2 regions of the Erwinia sp. E_sp_B01_1 genome follow, and region 2 is predicted to be linked to the other one. Evidence: predicted binding sites of a transcription regulator. Region 2 holds the regulator's gene; the other holds the start of a gene.
What was found. The regulator PurR, encoded in region 2, represses purine synthesis genes. The targets are predictions, from matches to a motif close to CANGCAAACGTTTGCNTG.
Positions count from the first base shown of each region.

Region 1: the regulator PurR is predicted to act here: its motif matches at 3,644-3,661, upstream of VRC33_RS22230 (NCS2 family permease).

Region 1 is NZ_CP142208.1:4,792,577-4,800,334, forward strand. Features, by position in the region: gene pstB (phosphate ABC transporter ATP-binding protein PstB) at 1-192, shown strand, start outside; gene phoU (phosphate signaling complex protein PhoU) at 210-947, shown strand; gene VRC33_RS22220 (MFS transporter) at 1,101-2,336, shown strand; gene yieH (6-phosphogluconate phosphatase) at 2,872-3,534, opposite strand; gene VRC33_RS22230 (NCS2 family permease) at 3,744-5,057, shown strand; gene VRC33_RS22235 (phosphopantetheinyl transferase) at 5,111-5,851, opposite strand; partial or broken gene mnmE (tRNA uridine-5-carboxymethylaminomethyl(34) synthesis GTPase MnmE) at 6,164-7,527, opposite strand; gene yidC (membrane protein insertase YidC) at 7,608-7,758, opposite strand, start outside.
Region 2 is NZ_CP142208.1:2,044,848-2,052,605, forward strand. Features, by position in the region: gene VRC33_RS09860 (MATE family efflux transporter) at 1-327, opposite strand, end outside; gene VRC33_RS09865 (riboflavin synthase subunit alpha) at 559-1,209, shown strand; gene cfa (cyclopropane fatty acyl phospholipid synthase) at 1,256-2,404, opposite strand; gene punC (purine nucleoside transporter PunC) at 2,699-3,889, opposite strand; gene punR (DNA-binding transcriptional activator PunR) at 4,002-4,934, shown strand; gene purR (HTH-type transcriptional repressor PurR) at 4,931-5,956, opposite strand; gene VRC33_RS09890 (YnhF family membrane protein) at 6,240-6,329, shown strand; gene VRC33_RS09895 (C40 family peptidase) at 6,369-7,190, opposite strand; gene VRC33_RS09900 (Grx4 family monothiol glutaredoxin) at 7,561-7,758, shown strand, end outside.

The DNA of each region.
Region 1 (7,758 bases), 2.1 Mb from region 2:
CTGATCACCGAACTTAAGCAGGATTACACCGTGGTGATCGTTACGCACAATATGCAGCAGGCTGCGCGCTGTTCCGATCATACGGCCTTTATGTATCTGGGCGAACTGATTGAATTCAGCGATACTGACACGCTGTTCACCAAGCCGCATCAGAAACAAACTGAAGATTACATTACCGGCCGCTACGGTTGAGTTGACTGGAGAATACGATGGATAACCTGAATCTGAATAAACATATCTCCGGGCAGTTCAACGCCGAGCTGGAGCATATCCGTACCCAGGTGTTGACTATGGGTGGGATGGTGGAGCAGCAACTGACTGATGCCATTACCGCGATGCATAACCAGGATGGTGAGCTGGCTAAGCGGGTGATTGACGGTGACCAGAAGGTCAACATGATGGAAGTGTCGATTGATGAAGCCTGTGTGCGCATCATCGCCAAACGTCAGCCAACGGCCAGCGATCTGCGTCTGGTGATGGCGATCATTAAAACGATCTCCGAGCTGGAGCGTATTGGGGATGTGGCCGAGAAGATCAGCCGCACCGCACTGGAAAAATTCAGTCAGCAGCATCAGCCATTGCTGGTGAGCCTGGAGTCACTGGGCCACCATACCATTCAGATGCTGCACGACGTGCTGGATGCCTTTGCCCGCATGGATTTGACGGCGGCCATTGAGATTTACCGGGAAGATAAAAAAGTTGACCAGGAGTATGAGGGCATCGTGCGTCAGTTGATGACCTATATGATGGAAGACCCGAGGACTATCCCAAGCGTGCTGACCGCCCTGTTCTGCGCCCGCGCCATTGAGCGTATTGGCGATCGTTGCCAGAACATCTGCGAAATCATCTTCTATTTCGTCAAAGGTCAGGATTTCCGTCATGTTGGCGGCGATCAGCTTGATAAGCTGTTGACCGGCGACGATGGCAATCATAACGGCCCTGCCTGATTTTCCTCCCCCTGCCGGGTTCGCCCGGCTTTATTGCCTTGCCTCTTGCTTTCGCCTGTCCGCCAGACTTCCCGTCATCACAATTTCCTTTGGTGTGTTAATGCTCTGAAACATATACTTGCCGCACTTTTTTTATTCAGGCAGGGATTTCTTATGACCACTCAGACGCCGAAGAAAGGCGCCACGCCAGGCAAAGCGATGCTGGCGGCCGTCAGCGGTTATGCAATGGACGGCTTCGATCTTCTTATTCTCGGCTTTATGCTGCCGGCGATCAGCGTTTCGCTGGCGCTGAATCCTTCGCAGGCCGGATCGCTGGTGACCTGGACGCTGATTGGAGCAGTGATGGGCGGCATTATTTTCGGCCACCTCAGTGACCGGTTTGGACGCATCCGGGTTCTGACTATCACCATCCTGATGTTTTCCGTGTTCACCGGGCTGTGTGCCGTCGCGCAGGGATACTGGGATTTGCTGGTGTACCGCACACTGGCCGGGGTAGGGTTAGGCGGTGAGTTTGGCATCGGGATGGCGCTGATTGCTGAAGCCTGGCCTGCCAACAAGCGTAACCGCGCTTCGGCCTGGGTTGGAATGGGCTGGCAGCTGGGTGTGCTGCTGGCAGCATTTATCACGCCTTTCCTGCTGGGTCATATCGGCTGGCGTGGCATGTTTCTGGTGGGGCTGCTGCCTGCGCTGGCTTCCTTTGTTATCCGCCGGGGGATGGGAGAGCCGGAAGGTTTTACCCGTCATGTGGATGTGAATCAGGGGTTGTCGTTTGCTGCGCGGCTCAGGTTGTTGGTGAAAGATAAGGCCACGGCCAAAGCGAGTTTGGGAATTTTTATTCTCTGCTCGGTGCAGAACTTTGGTTATTACGGGCTGATGATCTGGATGCCCAGCTACCTCTCCAGTAATTTCGGGTTTTCTCTGACCAAATCCGGGCTGTGGACTGCGGTTACGGTGATCGGGATGACATTCGGTATCTGGCTGTTTGGCATACTTGCCGACCGGTTTGCCCGCTGGAAAATTTTCCTTCTGTATCAGTTTGGTGCAGTAGTGATGGTTATCGTTTACGCGCAGTTGCGCGATCCCACCGTGATGCTGTTTACCGGTGCGGTGATGGGGATGTTTGTGAACGGCATGATTGGCGGCTACGGTGCGCTGATTTCCGATACCTACCCGGCGCAGGTGCGGGCAACAGCGCAGAATGTGTTGTTCAATCTGGGCAGAGGCGTTGGCGGGTTTGGTCCACTGGTGATTGGTGTGCTGGTGATTAACCTGTCGTTCACGGCCGCCATTACGCTTCTGGCGCTGATTTATCTGCTGGATATTGCCGCGACGCTGTTCCTGCTGCCGAAAAAGCAGGGCAAGGAAGATGCGCTGGGCGCGATTGGATAAGGATTACGGCGTTAAGGGCTAAAGGGCTTAAGGACTTAAGGACTTAAGGGCGTCGCCTGAGTGCGCGGTGACTGGCGGTGAGGACTACAGGCCGCTCGTAAAGACGCAAAAAGCGTCATCCATGACAGCTCGGCCCACGCCGTCCATGGCGTGGGACGCTTTACGATCGGCCTGTAGTCCTCTCGCTTTAATAATGGATGTTGTCTGTTTGCCTTTAAAGCAGGCGCTGATGATAGCCTAAGACGCTTTACGATCGGCCTGTAGTCTTCTTGCTTTGGTAATGGATATTGTCTGTTTGGCTATAAAGCAGGCGCTGATGATGGCGTGAGACGCTTTACGATCGGCCTGTAGTCCTCTTGCTTTGGTAATGGATATTGCCTGTTTGGCTATAAAGCAGGCGCTGATGATGGCGTGGGACGCTTTACGATCGGCCTGTAGTCCTCTCGCTTTAATAATGGATGTTGTCTGTTTGCCTTTAAAGCAGGCGCTGATGATGGCCTAAGACGCTTTACGATCGACTTATAGCCCTCGCGCTTTAACCAGTAATTTCCCAGCCGCGCGCGCGCCACAGTTCCGGCAGTTGAGCCATTTCGGTGAAGGTTGTCACCAGCGGATGATCCAGCGGTTTGTTATGGGCATCCGCGCAGAAGTAAAACACCGGAATACCTGCCGCAATCCCCGCTTTCGCTCCCGCCTCGGAATCATCTACCAGAATGCAGTGCTCAATGGGGATGCCCATTTCTTTCGCAGCGTGATGCATCAGGTCAGGATCGGGTTTCCAGCTGGCAATGTCGTAACCGCTGTAGAGGCGCTCTGGGAAGAAGGGAAGCATGTCAGTCAGGCCCAGCGAATGCTGCATTTTAGGTACGGTACCGTTGGAAACCACGCACATCGGTACGGTGATTTTCTCCAGCAAGGCTTTAGCCCCGGCAATGGGTTTGAGTTCCAGATCAAACAGGCGCGCAACCTCTTTACGGTAAGCGGGCTCAAACTCCTCTTTAGTGACGCTGAGATGATGCTCTTCACAGACTTCGGCAATGATGTCGTAAAGCTTGACGCCCTTATACTTTTCAAACATCTCCTTTAGCGAAAGATCGCCGCCAAACTGCGCGAAAGTGTTTACATAAGCCTGAGTACACAGCAATTCGCTGTCCACCAGTGTTCCATCACAGTCAAAAAATACACAGCCAACAGTCATCGGGGTCTCCATTCTCTGTTTTCACTGCCTTTCACTTTACGGCACTGAGCCAGAATTGCGACCCGGAAATGTCAATTCCAGTTAGTGGCAGCGAACGTCCGGAAAAAACAGCGCAACCGGTTGCGAAAAAAGCCGCTGGTCTGCTACCAAAAGGGCATTTTTAGGTTAGGATAGCCGTCGATAACTTTTCTCCGTTTTGGAATCACACAATGAATAACCCTGGCCTGTTACAGCGGATTTTTAAACTGCAGGAACACGGTACGACAGCACGTACCGAAGTGATTGCGGGTTTCACCACTTTTCTGACGATGGTCTACATCGTTTTTGTGAACCCACAAATTCTCGGTGTGGCTGGCATGAACACCCAGGCGGTGTTTGTGACGACCTGCCTGATTGCTGCTTTCGGCAGTATTCTGATGGGGCTGCTGGCTAACCTTCCGGTGGCGCTGGCTCCGGCAATGGGTCTGAACGCTTTCTTTGCTTTCGTGGTGGTGGGTGCCATGGGCATCTCCTGGCAGGTGGGCATGGGTGCCATCTTCTGGGGCGCTGTGGGTCTGCTGCTGCTGACTATTTTCCGCGTCCGCTACTGGATGATTGCCAATATCCCGGTCAGCCTGCGCGTGGGGATCACCGCCGGTATCGGTCTGTTTATTGCGATGATCGGCCTGAAAAACGCCGGCATTGTAGTGCCAAACAAAGATACGCTGGTGGCAGTAGGGGATTTGACCTCGCACAGCGTGCTGCTGGGGGCGCTGGGCTTCTTTATCATTGCGATTCTGGCTTCCCGTAATATCCATATCGCCGTGCTGGTTTCTATCGTGGTGACCACGCTGATTGGTCTGGCCATTGGGGATGTGAAATATGGCGGCGTCTTCTCTGCACCTACCGGCATTACTTCTGTACTGGGTCAGGTTGACCTGGCAGGATCGTTGAACGTTGGCATGGCCGGCATCATTTTCTCCTTTATGCTGGTGAACCTGTTTGACTCCTCTGGCACCCTGATTGGCGTCACAGACAAAGCCGGTCTGACCGATGAGAAAGGCACTTTCCCGCGCATGAAGCAGGCGCTCTATGTGGACAGCATCAGCTCCGTAGCCGGTGCCTACATCGGGACCTCTTCCGTTACCGCCTATATCGAGAGTTCTTCAGGCGTGGCTATCGGTGGCCGTACCGGTCTGATGGCCGTTGTTACTGGGATCCTGTTCCTGCTGGTGATGTTCCTCTCGCCGCTGGCTGGCATGGTTCCGGCCTATGCCGCGGCTGGCGCGCTGATTTACGTTGGCGTGCTGATGACTTCAAGCCTGGCGCGTGTGAAGTGGGACGATCTGACTGAGGCGGTGCCTGCGTTTGTCACCGCTGCGATGATGCCGTTCAGCTTCTCCATCACTGAAGGAATTGCACTCGGCTTCATTTCTTACTGTGTGATGAAGCTGGGCACCGGCCGCTGGCGTGAAATCAGCCCTTGCGTGGTGATTGTGGCGCTGCTGTTTGTACTGAAAATTGCCTTTATCGACGCACATTAAGTTATCTGAGCAGGCCAGTCCCGCTGGCCTGCTGTTCCGCATTTATCTGCGTTTCAATTCTGCAGGGCTTTTTCCGGCGGCATGCAGGTCAGGCGGAGCATACGCTGGCCTACGTTGGCGGTATTGACCGCTATCTCCTTCAGCCTGGTCCAGTTGGCCTCCTCATCACACTCCCACAGATGCAGTTGTTCATTGCCTGGTGACAGCGCACAGGACCAGACTAACAGCGGTTCCACGTCAGAAATTGCCTGAATATCCGGGAACCCTGGCGAACGTAACCTTCCTGAGGCGGGATGAAGTCGCAGCGAGTCACCATGTCCCTGCTCTGGCCCCGTCAGTTTCACCAGGCTTTTACGTATCGCCCAGAGTTGGGTGGCGGCTTCATTGGGATCGGTCTGGGCATTGATCCAGGCTTTTTCACCTGATGAAAGGTCACTCAGGTAGAGCTCCTGTGTCTGACGACTGTGCGCCCGGATAATCTCCAGCCCAAGTCCGGCACGGCCTCCTTCCTCTGCCAGTAACACACCAACGAGGTTATCCGCATAGGCGATGCTGAAATCAGGCAGATCGCTGTCAGCAAAACAGGGGCGACCATTTGGGGTAGCGATCACTTCGGGGAGGTGTGAGATGCCATAAACCCGCAGCATCATTTCAGCCAGCAGGGCGCGCGCGGCCAGAAAACGCAGGCGTCGCTTTCCGGACATCAGGCTGGCAGCATCAATGATATTCTGGGGGATCCGCAGCATCTGAGGCGTGCCGTGGATAAGGGTCTGGCGTGCAAAATGACTTGCCATCTGTCACTCCATGAAAATGGTCGGTAAATCACTCAGGCTATTGTAAGAATATTCTGTGCACGATTCACTAATGAATCTGCATTTTATGGAACTTTTGAGAGGAGGAGTCTCATTCTTCTTTAAAATCAAAGCAGTTGGTGTTGACCATCAGGAACAGTCATATCAGAGTATGAGGAGAATGGGGCAGGACGGAATCGGACTATACAGACAGAGCAGGACCGGATTCGGTCAGTGTGCTGTTTAACGCACGCGGGAAAGCTGAGCCGGTTTTTACAGGCAATGACCGGCTCACCGGTCACAGCCTGAGCATTACTACTTACCGATACAGAAACTGGAGAATATCCGGCCCAGTAAATCGTCAGAGGTAAATTCTCCGGTGATTTCACTGAGCGCCTGCTGAGCGACACGCAGTTCTTCCGCCAGCAGCTCACCTGCACGGGCACCCAGCAGCTGGTCGCGCCCCTGAAGTAAGTGAGTAGCCGCTAACTCCAGAGCCTGCAAATGACGACGGCGCGCCAGGAATCCCCCTCCATATTGCCTGAGAATCCCATGCTCTCTTTGAGATGGTTACGCAGAACGTCTATGCCATCGCCAGTACGGGCCGAGAGGCGAATAAGTGAGTGACCATTCACTTCTGTCAGACCTTGTGCCTCACCAGTGACGTCCGCTTTGTTACGTACCACGGTGATTGGCAGAGCTGCAGGCAGGCGGGCAATAAAGTCTGGCCAGATATCCGCAGGCTCTGTGGCGCCTGTGGTCGTGCCGTCGACCATAAACAGCACGCGGTCAGCCTGTTCAATCTCTTTCCACGCACGTTCGATACCAATGCGCTCCACTTCATCGCTGGCTTCTCGCAGGCCTGCGGTGTCAATGATATGCAGAGGCATACCATCAATGTGAATATGCTCGCGCAGAACGTCGCGTGTGGTGCCTGCAATGTCGGTCACGATAGCGGCTTCCCGGCCTGCCAGCGCGTTCAGCAGGCTCGATTTACCGGCGTTGGGACGACCGGCAATCACCACTTTCATCCCTTCACGCAGCAGGCTTCCCTGACGGGCTTCGGCACGGACGCCATCAAGGTCGGTAATCACCTGATTCAACTGCGCTTCGATTTTGCCATCGGAGAGGAAGTCGATCTCCTCGTCCGGGAAGTCGATAGCCGCTTCCACATAGATTCGCAGGTGAGTAAGTGCTTCCACAAGATGGTTAACGCGCAGTGAAAACGCGCCCTGCAGGGAGTTCAGAGCGGAGCGGGCAGCCTGCTCTGAACTGGCATCGATCAGATCGGCGATAGCTTCAGCCTGGGCAAGGTCGAGCTTGTCATTCAGGAAGGCGCGTTCAGAGAACTCGCCCGGACGGGCAATCCTCACGCCTGGCAGCGCGACGATACGCTTCAGCAGCAGATCGAGGATGACTGGCCCCCCGTGGCCCTGTAGCTCCAGCACATCTTCACCGGTAAACGAGTTAGGGCCGGGGAACCACAGCGCAATCCCCTGATCCAGCGCAGTGCCTTCCGCATCTTTAAAAGGCAGATAATCGGCGTAGCGGGGCTTTGGCAGTTTACCCAGCAATGCCTGGGCCACTTCAGCCGCTTTGTTGCCGGATACCCGCAGAATGCCCACACCACCGCGGCCTGGCGGTGTCGCCTGGGCGACGATAGTCTCGCTATGACTCATTTTACACTCTCTTTTTTCAGGCAAAAAATAAGGCGGTCAGATGACCGCCTTACTATAACTTCAACTTTCGCAGAAGAATATTACGCTTTCTTCTTGTCGCGGCTATGTAAGCCACGTTTTTCCAGGCCGCGATAGATCAACTGCTGCTGGAGAATGGTCACCAGGTTACTGACGATGTAGTACAGCACCAGACCTGAAGGGAACCACAGGAAGAACACGGTAAAGATAACC
Region 2 (7,758 bases):
GGCGTTATAAAGCACCACCATGATCAGCACTGACACTATCGCTGCAAGCCAGTATGCCTGACGTACCTGAAAGGCGACCCGATCTCGTCGACCGGAACCGTTATATTGCGCAACCACGGGCGTAAGTGATAACAACAGGCCATGACCGAAGAGAATGGTAGGCAACCATACGGAAGTGCCTACGGCAACGGCAGCCATATCCGTGGCGCTGACAGCGCCGGCCATAATGGTATCAACAAAGCCCATGGATGTTTGCGCAACCTGCGCAAGGATCACCGGGATTGCCAGCGCTAATAATTGACGCGCTTCTGTCAGGTACTTCTGCACACATACACCTGTAAGTTTTATAGGAAGAGGAAAGCGCCGTAAAAGCAAAAAACGTTATTTATGCGCTCAGACAGCAGGGCAGGCCGCTCAGTGTAATGATCGCAGTGTAAATAGCCAATGATTCGCCTTTAAAAAAGCTCTTTGTGTCACGAGAATAGTGGGGCTGCATTTGGATTTATCCCGTCGCCAGGGCAAACTAGAGCAAGAATTTTTACTTGTGAGGCCAGAATTATGTTTACCGGTATTGTGCAGGGCACCGCTGAAGTATTGGCGATTGAAGAGAAGCCGAATTTTCGTACGCATATTGTCCGACTACCGGCAGAAATGTTGCCAGGTCTGGAACTGGGAGCCTCTGTTTCTCATAATGGCTGCTGCCTGACAGTAACGGAAGTGCAGGGCAATCGGGTGAGTTTTGATCTGGTTAAAGAAACTCTGCGGATCACCAATCTGGGTGATTTAAAGGTGGGCGATACGATAAACGTTGAGCGCGCGGCTAAATTCAGCGATGAGATTGGCGGGCATTTAATGTCCGGCCATATCATGACCACTGCCGAAATCAGTAAAATAGTGACGTCTGAGAATAACCGCGAAATCTGGTTTAAACCTCAGGATGCGCTGCAGATGAAATATATTCTGCATAAAGGTTTTATCGGTATTGATGGTATCAGCCTTACCGTGGGGGAAGTGACCAGAACCAAATTCTGCGTCCATCTTATTCCTGAAACGCTGGCACGCACCACGCTGGGCGCTAAACGGCTTGGCGAAAGAGTGAACATCGAGATCGATCCGCATACCCAGGCTATTGTGGAAACCGTGGAGCGTGTTCTGGCGCAGCGGGAAGCTGCCTTACTGGCCGCTGCAGAGCCAGAATCGCATAGATAAACCGGATGAAAAGGCCGACAACATGCCGGCCTTAACCTTCACTGATTCAGTGAGGCACCCGTAGACCGCCTTCAATCCCGTGGGTAAAGACCACCTGCCAGAGCTGAATATCGCGAGCGCGAAAAGCACCTGCACAGGCATTCAGGTAATAAACGAACATCCGTTTAAACCGCTCGCCGTAATTCTCAGCCAGCTGGGGCCAGGCGGCAAGAAAGCGCTGATGCCAGGCCATTAATGTGGTGTCGTAATCCTGACCAAAGTTATGCCAGTCTTCCATCACGAAATGCGGTTCATGCGCCTCAGCAATATGGCGAATTGAAGGCAGGCAGCCGTTGGGGAAAATATATTTATTTATCCAGGGATCGACATGTTCATTGGTGGTATTAGCGCCAATAGTATGCAGCAGGAAAATCCCATCAGGTTTCAGATTACGGTTTACCACGTCAAAATAGGTGGCGTAATTCTTGGGACCCACGTGCTCGAACATTCCGACCGACACAATGCGATCGAACTGTTGATTAAGGTCGCGATAATCCTGCAGAAGAATAGTGGCATCCAGGCCTTCACACCGCTGCTGGGCCATTTTTTGCTGTTCAGCAGAAATAGTCACGCCAACGACGCTGACCCCATAATGGTGGGCGGCAAATTCAGCCAGCCCACCCCAGCCGCAGCCGATATCCAGCAAAGTCATACCCGGCATTAATTGCAGCTTATCGCAGATCATTTTTAATTTAGCGGTTTGCGCCTGCTCAAGGGTTTCTGCTTCTTTCCAGTAACCGCAGGAATACTGCATATGGGAATCCAGCATCAGTGAGAAAAGGTCATTACCCAGATCGTAATGTTCTTTACCCACTATCCACGCCCGCTTGCGTGATTGCAGATTGGTTAACCGGGCTGCAGCAATTCTTAGCGTATCTTTGAAATGGTGAGGGAGCTGCTGGTCAAGTTTGGCCTGCAAAACATGCTGGAAAAAGATATCCAGCCGCTCGCACTCCCACCAGCCATCCATATAGCTTTCACCCAGCCCCAGCGAACCTTCCTGTATGACGCGTTTGAAAAACGCCGGATTGGTGACCTTGATATCCCAGGGGCGCGTGCCATTCATTTCAATATCAGCGTTGCGCAACATCTCCTGAACGATTCGGTACCACTGATTTTCTTCAAGGCTCGCTTCTTCTATAATCGATGAACTCATAGCTTCCCCATCACTCTGTGTGATTGAAACCTGAGAAATAGAATAGACAATTTCTACAGGGTTTGAGAACACGCACGGCTTTCCCGTGCGCCTGAAATCCGGCGTTACAGAGAATTGATTTGAATACCTGCAGAGTTGCGCAACGAACGTTGCGCAAAGAAAATGCTGACCACCCTGTCAGGATAAAAAAAGGTTGTAACCTGTTGTTTTTTTGATGCCTGAAAGGAGTATATGCTCACGTCAGGCAATATTCAATTGATTATTGTTAGGATGCTAATCAATTGATTTGACGCCTTAATGACCGTTATGACTGCCCGCCAGCGCCAGCTTTTCAGACTTCACCCGTTGTAAAATATAGCCGATACCCACCAAAACAACAGTGGATCCCATCACCAGGGAGGTGGTCAGCAGTGACGTGGAGATAAAAGCAGAGACTATCATGCTGGCAACGCAGCATAACCCCAGCTGTAACGTGTTCTGCAGAGCTGCGGCCTTACCACTGGACTCCGGAAAGGGCAGTAACGCATTCGATACCACTACCGGATAAATCGCTCCGTTCGCCAGTGCAATTCCACAGAAAGGTATGAGCAATCCATACAGTGAAGGGGTATCCCTCTGCGCAGCAATAAAGAAGGCCAGAATACTCAGCGAGTAAACCGCAATCAGCCAGGGAAGCAGTGAATGCCCTTCGGTACGTTTAAGCAGTGAGCGGCAGCCATAACCTCCGATCAAAAAGGCCAGAGTCTGAGGAACATAGCTCAAACCGATATCGCCCGGCGACATACCCAGCGCACCCAAAATAAAAGGGGACCCCGTCAACCAGGCGAAAAAGCTGGCCGAACAGGCGGAGTAAATCAAAACGTTGCCGGTGAAAGCCGGGGATTTCAGCAGACTGAAAAAACCGGTTGCTGAAACCGGTGCAGCAGGGTTTTTCTTCCCGGAGGAGGCTATGAAGAGCGTGGAAATCAGCAATACCACCGCCACCAGCATCAGCGTAAGAAAAATGACCCGCCAGCTAAAGTGATTCAACAACCACGCGCCAAGCAGCGGCGCAAGAGCAGGAGAGAGCGCTACCAGCGGCATAATAGAGGCAAAGACACGGTTAGCCTGCGTCGCAGGATAGCGATCCACTACCAGCGCCTGCCAGGTTACAGCCGCCGCACAAATCCCCACTGCCTGGATGAAACGCAGCGCCAGCAATAGGGTTGCAGATTCCACCCACCACATAGCAGCACAACTCACCGCAAACAGGCTCAGCCCCATCAGTAAAACCGGCTTGCGACCGATGCGATCTGACAGCGGCCCCCAGAACAACTGGGCACTGGCGAAGCCCGCGAGAAACAGGCTGAGGCTGGCGCTGATTGCGCCTGCGTCTGTTTGCAGGTCCTGCTGCATGGCGCCGAAAGCGGGCAGGTACATATCGGTGGCGAGAAAACCGGCAATGCTTAGCAGCGCGAGGTAGACAATGAATCCTTTAGCGGGCATGAGTAGCTCTTTTATTCAGATGAATGAAACGCCGCAGAGTGTAATCGCGTGCCCTTTATGTTGTGAAACGGTAATATTTGCAGGTTGCGTTCAAAAATATTGCAGGCAGATTATGTGGTCAGAACATTCTCTTGAAGTGGTTGATGCAGTGGCGCGTAGCGGCAGTTTCACCGCAGCAGCAGCTGAGCTGCATCGCGTGCCTTCAGCCATCAGTTATACCGTCCGGCAACTGGAAGAGTGGCTGGCCGTTCCGCTGTTTGAGCGCCGTCACCGGGATGTGGTATTAACCGCAGCCGGCGCGGTGTTCATCCAGGAGGGGCGAAGTGTTATCAAAAAAATGCTCGCCACCCGCCGTCAGTGTCAGCAGGTCGCCAACGGCTGGCGGGGGCAGATAAATATCGCCGTGGATCGCATAGTTAAGCCCCGGCGCACACGGCAGTTAGTGGTCGATTTTTACCGCCATTTTCCGGACATGGAGCTGCATCTTTCTGCGGAGGTGTTTAATGGTGTCTGGGATGCGCTGGCAGATGGCCGTGTGGATGTCGCTATTGGTGCCACTCAGGCTATTCCGGTGGGTGGACGTTTTGCCTTTCGCAATATGGGCGCGTTGAACTGGCGTTGCGTGGTGGGGGCCGGGCACCCGCTGGCTGCATTAACGGGTGAGGTCAGTGAGGAAGCTATCCGGGAATGGCCCTCGCTGGTGATTGAGGACACCTCCCGTGCCTTACCTAAAAGAACCACCTGGACGCTGGATAATCAGCGTCGTCTGGTGGTGCCGGAATGGGAAAGCGGCTTCGACTGCCTGCTGGCCGGGCTTTGCGTGGGGATGGTCCCGGGTCATTTCGCACGCCCCCTGTTACAAAGCGGCGCGCTGCATGAGTTAACGCTTGAGACGGCGTTTCCCGACAGTCCCTGTTGCGTAAGCTGGTCTGAACAACAGGCCTCGCCCGCATTGAGCTGGCTGCTGGACTACCTGGGTGAAAGCGACACCTTAAACAGTGAATGGCTGCGCGAGGATAATTCAGCAGGCGACAGCGTCGGTTAGCGTCGATAGTCCAGGAAGGGGCCATCTGCTACTGAACGGCGTTCAATCAATGATGGATGAACCTCTATGGTCTGCGGATCTTCGCGCTTGCTGGTGATACGGTCCAGCAACATATCAAAAGCCGTTTCGCCCAGGCGTTCTTTAGGCTGATGGACGGTGGTCAATGCCGGTGTGAAATAGCGGGCGTTGCGCACATTGTCATAACCGATCACGGAAATGTCCTGGGGCACGCGTAAGCCCAGCTCATCTGCAGCACAAATCGCGCCCATTGCCATGACGTCGCCACCACAAAATACTGCCGTGGGGCGCTGCTTCTGCGATAAAATTTTCTGCATGGCCTGATAACCGGACTCAGGTTCAAAATCTCCCTGAACCAGCCACTCCGGGCGCAAAGTTATGCCTGCTTCTGACAAAGCCTTCAGAAAACCAGCATGGCGACCCCCGCCCGTATTGCGTTCCAACTGGCCAGGGATCACGCCAATATCACGGTGCCCGCGGTCAATCAGGTAACGCCCGGCCAGATAGCCACCCTGAAAAGCGTTATCCAGAACGGTATCGGTGAAGTCGCCACGGGATTCACCCCAGTCCATGACGACCATCGGTATATTGCGATGCTCTTCCAGCATCCTGATCAGAGGTTCAGGATATTCGGAACACATCACCAGCAGGCCATCCACACGCTTCTGCGCCATCATGGAGAGATAGGCCTGCTGCTTTTGCAGTTCGTTATGCGCATTGCCCAGGATCAACGTATAGCCTTTGGCAAAACAACGATTCTCTATGGCTTCAATAATTTCAGCAAAATAGGGCGCTTCGCTGGACGTTGCCAGCAGCCCGATAGTTTTAGTGTGATTCACTTTGAGACTGCGGGCCACGGCGCTGGGTGAATAGTGAAGCGCCTTGATTGCGGCCCATACTGCTTCACGTGTCTCTTCTGCGACGAAACGCGTCTTGTTAATAACATGCGATACGGTGGTGGTAGACACGCCTGCCTGTCTGGCCACATCTTTTATCGTTGCCATGAAATAGCTACTCCTGCGCTTATCTTAACTTGATGATAAGTCTGTTGTTAATCGTTTGCCTGGTAAGGATGAAAATCTGACGTCATACGACGTTTTTTTGATGCTTACGGAGACGTCAGAAAGGAAAGGGGATTGCCTGCCGACCGCGGAACGCCACAAGGCGCGGGCCGTTGCGCAACAAAAAAAGGATTCTAACAAGGCTGAGCAGAGAAAACGAGATTTTTACTGACAAGTATGGGAAAATCAATGACACCATTAATTGTAGGGTTATTCAGGAGCACATATGGACACCGATCTGAAGTTATCGTTAATGACCACGCTGGGAGCACTGCTGGTCATTATTGCTTTCAGCTTTACCGCCGTTATGCATTAAACCTTCAGGGGCCGATTGCCCGGCCCTTGTTTTCAGCGCTTAACGAATCGTTTTTGGCGTCATCACCCGGCGGGCACCAATGTAGTGACGCTGCCAGTAATCTTCGCCCAGCGCGCTGACCTGAATATCTTTGCCCGTACGCGGAGACTGGATAAACTTCCCACCGCCCAGATAGACACCAACATGATCTGCCGTGCCCCGGCCATTGATGCGGAAGAAGACCAGATCGCCTTTTTCCAGTTCATCCCGTTTGATGTTAGCGGCATCACGCAGGTGATACATCTCGTTCGCCGTTCGCGGGATTTTAAACTTCACTAAATCTTTATAGGCATACCAGACCAGCCCACTGCAATCAAAACCGGTTTTAGGTGAAGTCCCACCCCACTGATAAGGTTTACCCAACTGGCCCATCAGCTTGGTCATCGCCGTTTCGCGTGCTTTCTGGTAGCGGGCACGGTGAGCTTTGCTCAATTTAAGCGGGGCAGAAAGCGAGCCTGCGGTCAGCTCTTCAGATTTTTTAATTATTTTGCCACGACGCCCGTAGCGTTTTTTCTCATCGTGCAGCGCAGTTTTCTTTTTATATTTGCCGGCGGTGAGGGTAGTTGTCTGCTGAGGGGCTTTCTTTTTAAGCCGGGGCTTATTAGCGGTAACGTCGCGGGGTTTCTTGCTGGTGGACTCTTTAACTTTTTTGGTAGCGCTGGTTTTTACCGTCCGGCGTTTACGTCGCTCATCTTCGCGGGCAGGGGTGGCGGCATCTGCTTTATGGTGATTTGCATTAACAGGCGCATGTGGCGATGCGTGCGCCATGTTAAAAAACAGCTGGGCAAAGGCCAGCATGAAAAGCGTGATGAGTAAACGCATCGTTACCATTAACCATTTGTGCTCAGGCGGGTGGCCGGAACGCGTCAGAAACAGGGGATTCTGCTTTTCAGCAGGGACATTTCGCAATTCTAATCTAACTTATTAACAAAAGGTAAGGTCTTTTTTGTTTCAATGATACAGAACAAGTAAAACCTGTAAAAATAAGCTGAATCAGCTGGTTATCTGCGCAATCATAAGGCTTATCTTAATGATTAATCCGACGAAAACAGCAGCAAAATGTTACTTTATTGTTCAGTGGGCAGGTTTTCAGGTTCGCCGGCGCATCATCCTGCTGAAAATGTCGTTTTCATCAGAGGGACAGAGTCGCTACAATAAATAGACACGAAGTATCCGTTTAAGGAAGCCATTTATGAGTACTATTGAGAAAATTGAGCGCCAGATAGCAGAAAACCCGATTCTGCTCTACATGAAAGGTTCACCAAAACTGCCAAGCTGTGGCTTTTCTGCCCAGGCCGTTCAGGCACTCTCTGCCTGCGGCGAGCGTTTTGCCTATGTAGATATTCTGCAGAACCCGGAAATTCGTGCTGAGCTGCCAAAATACGCCAAC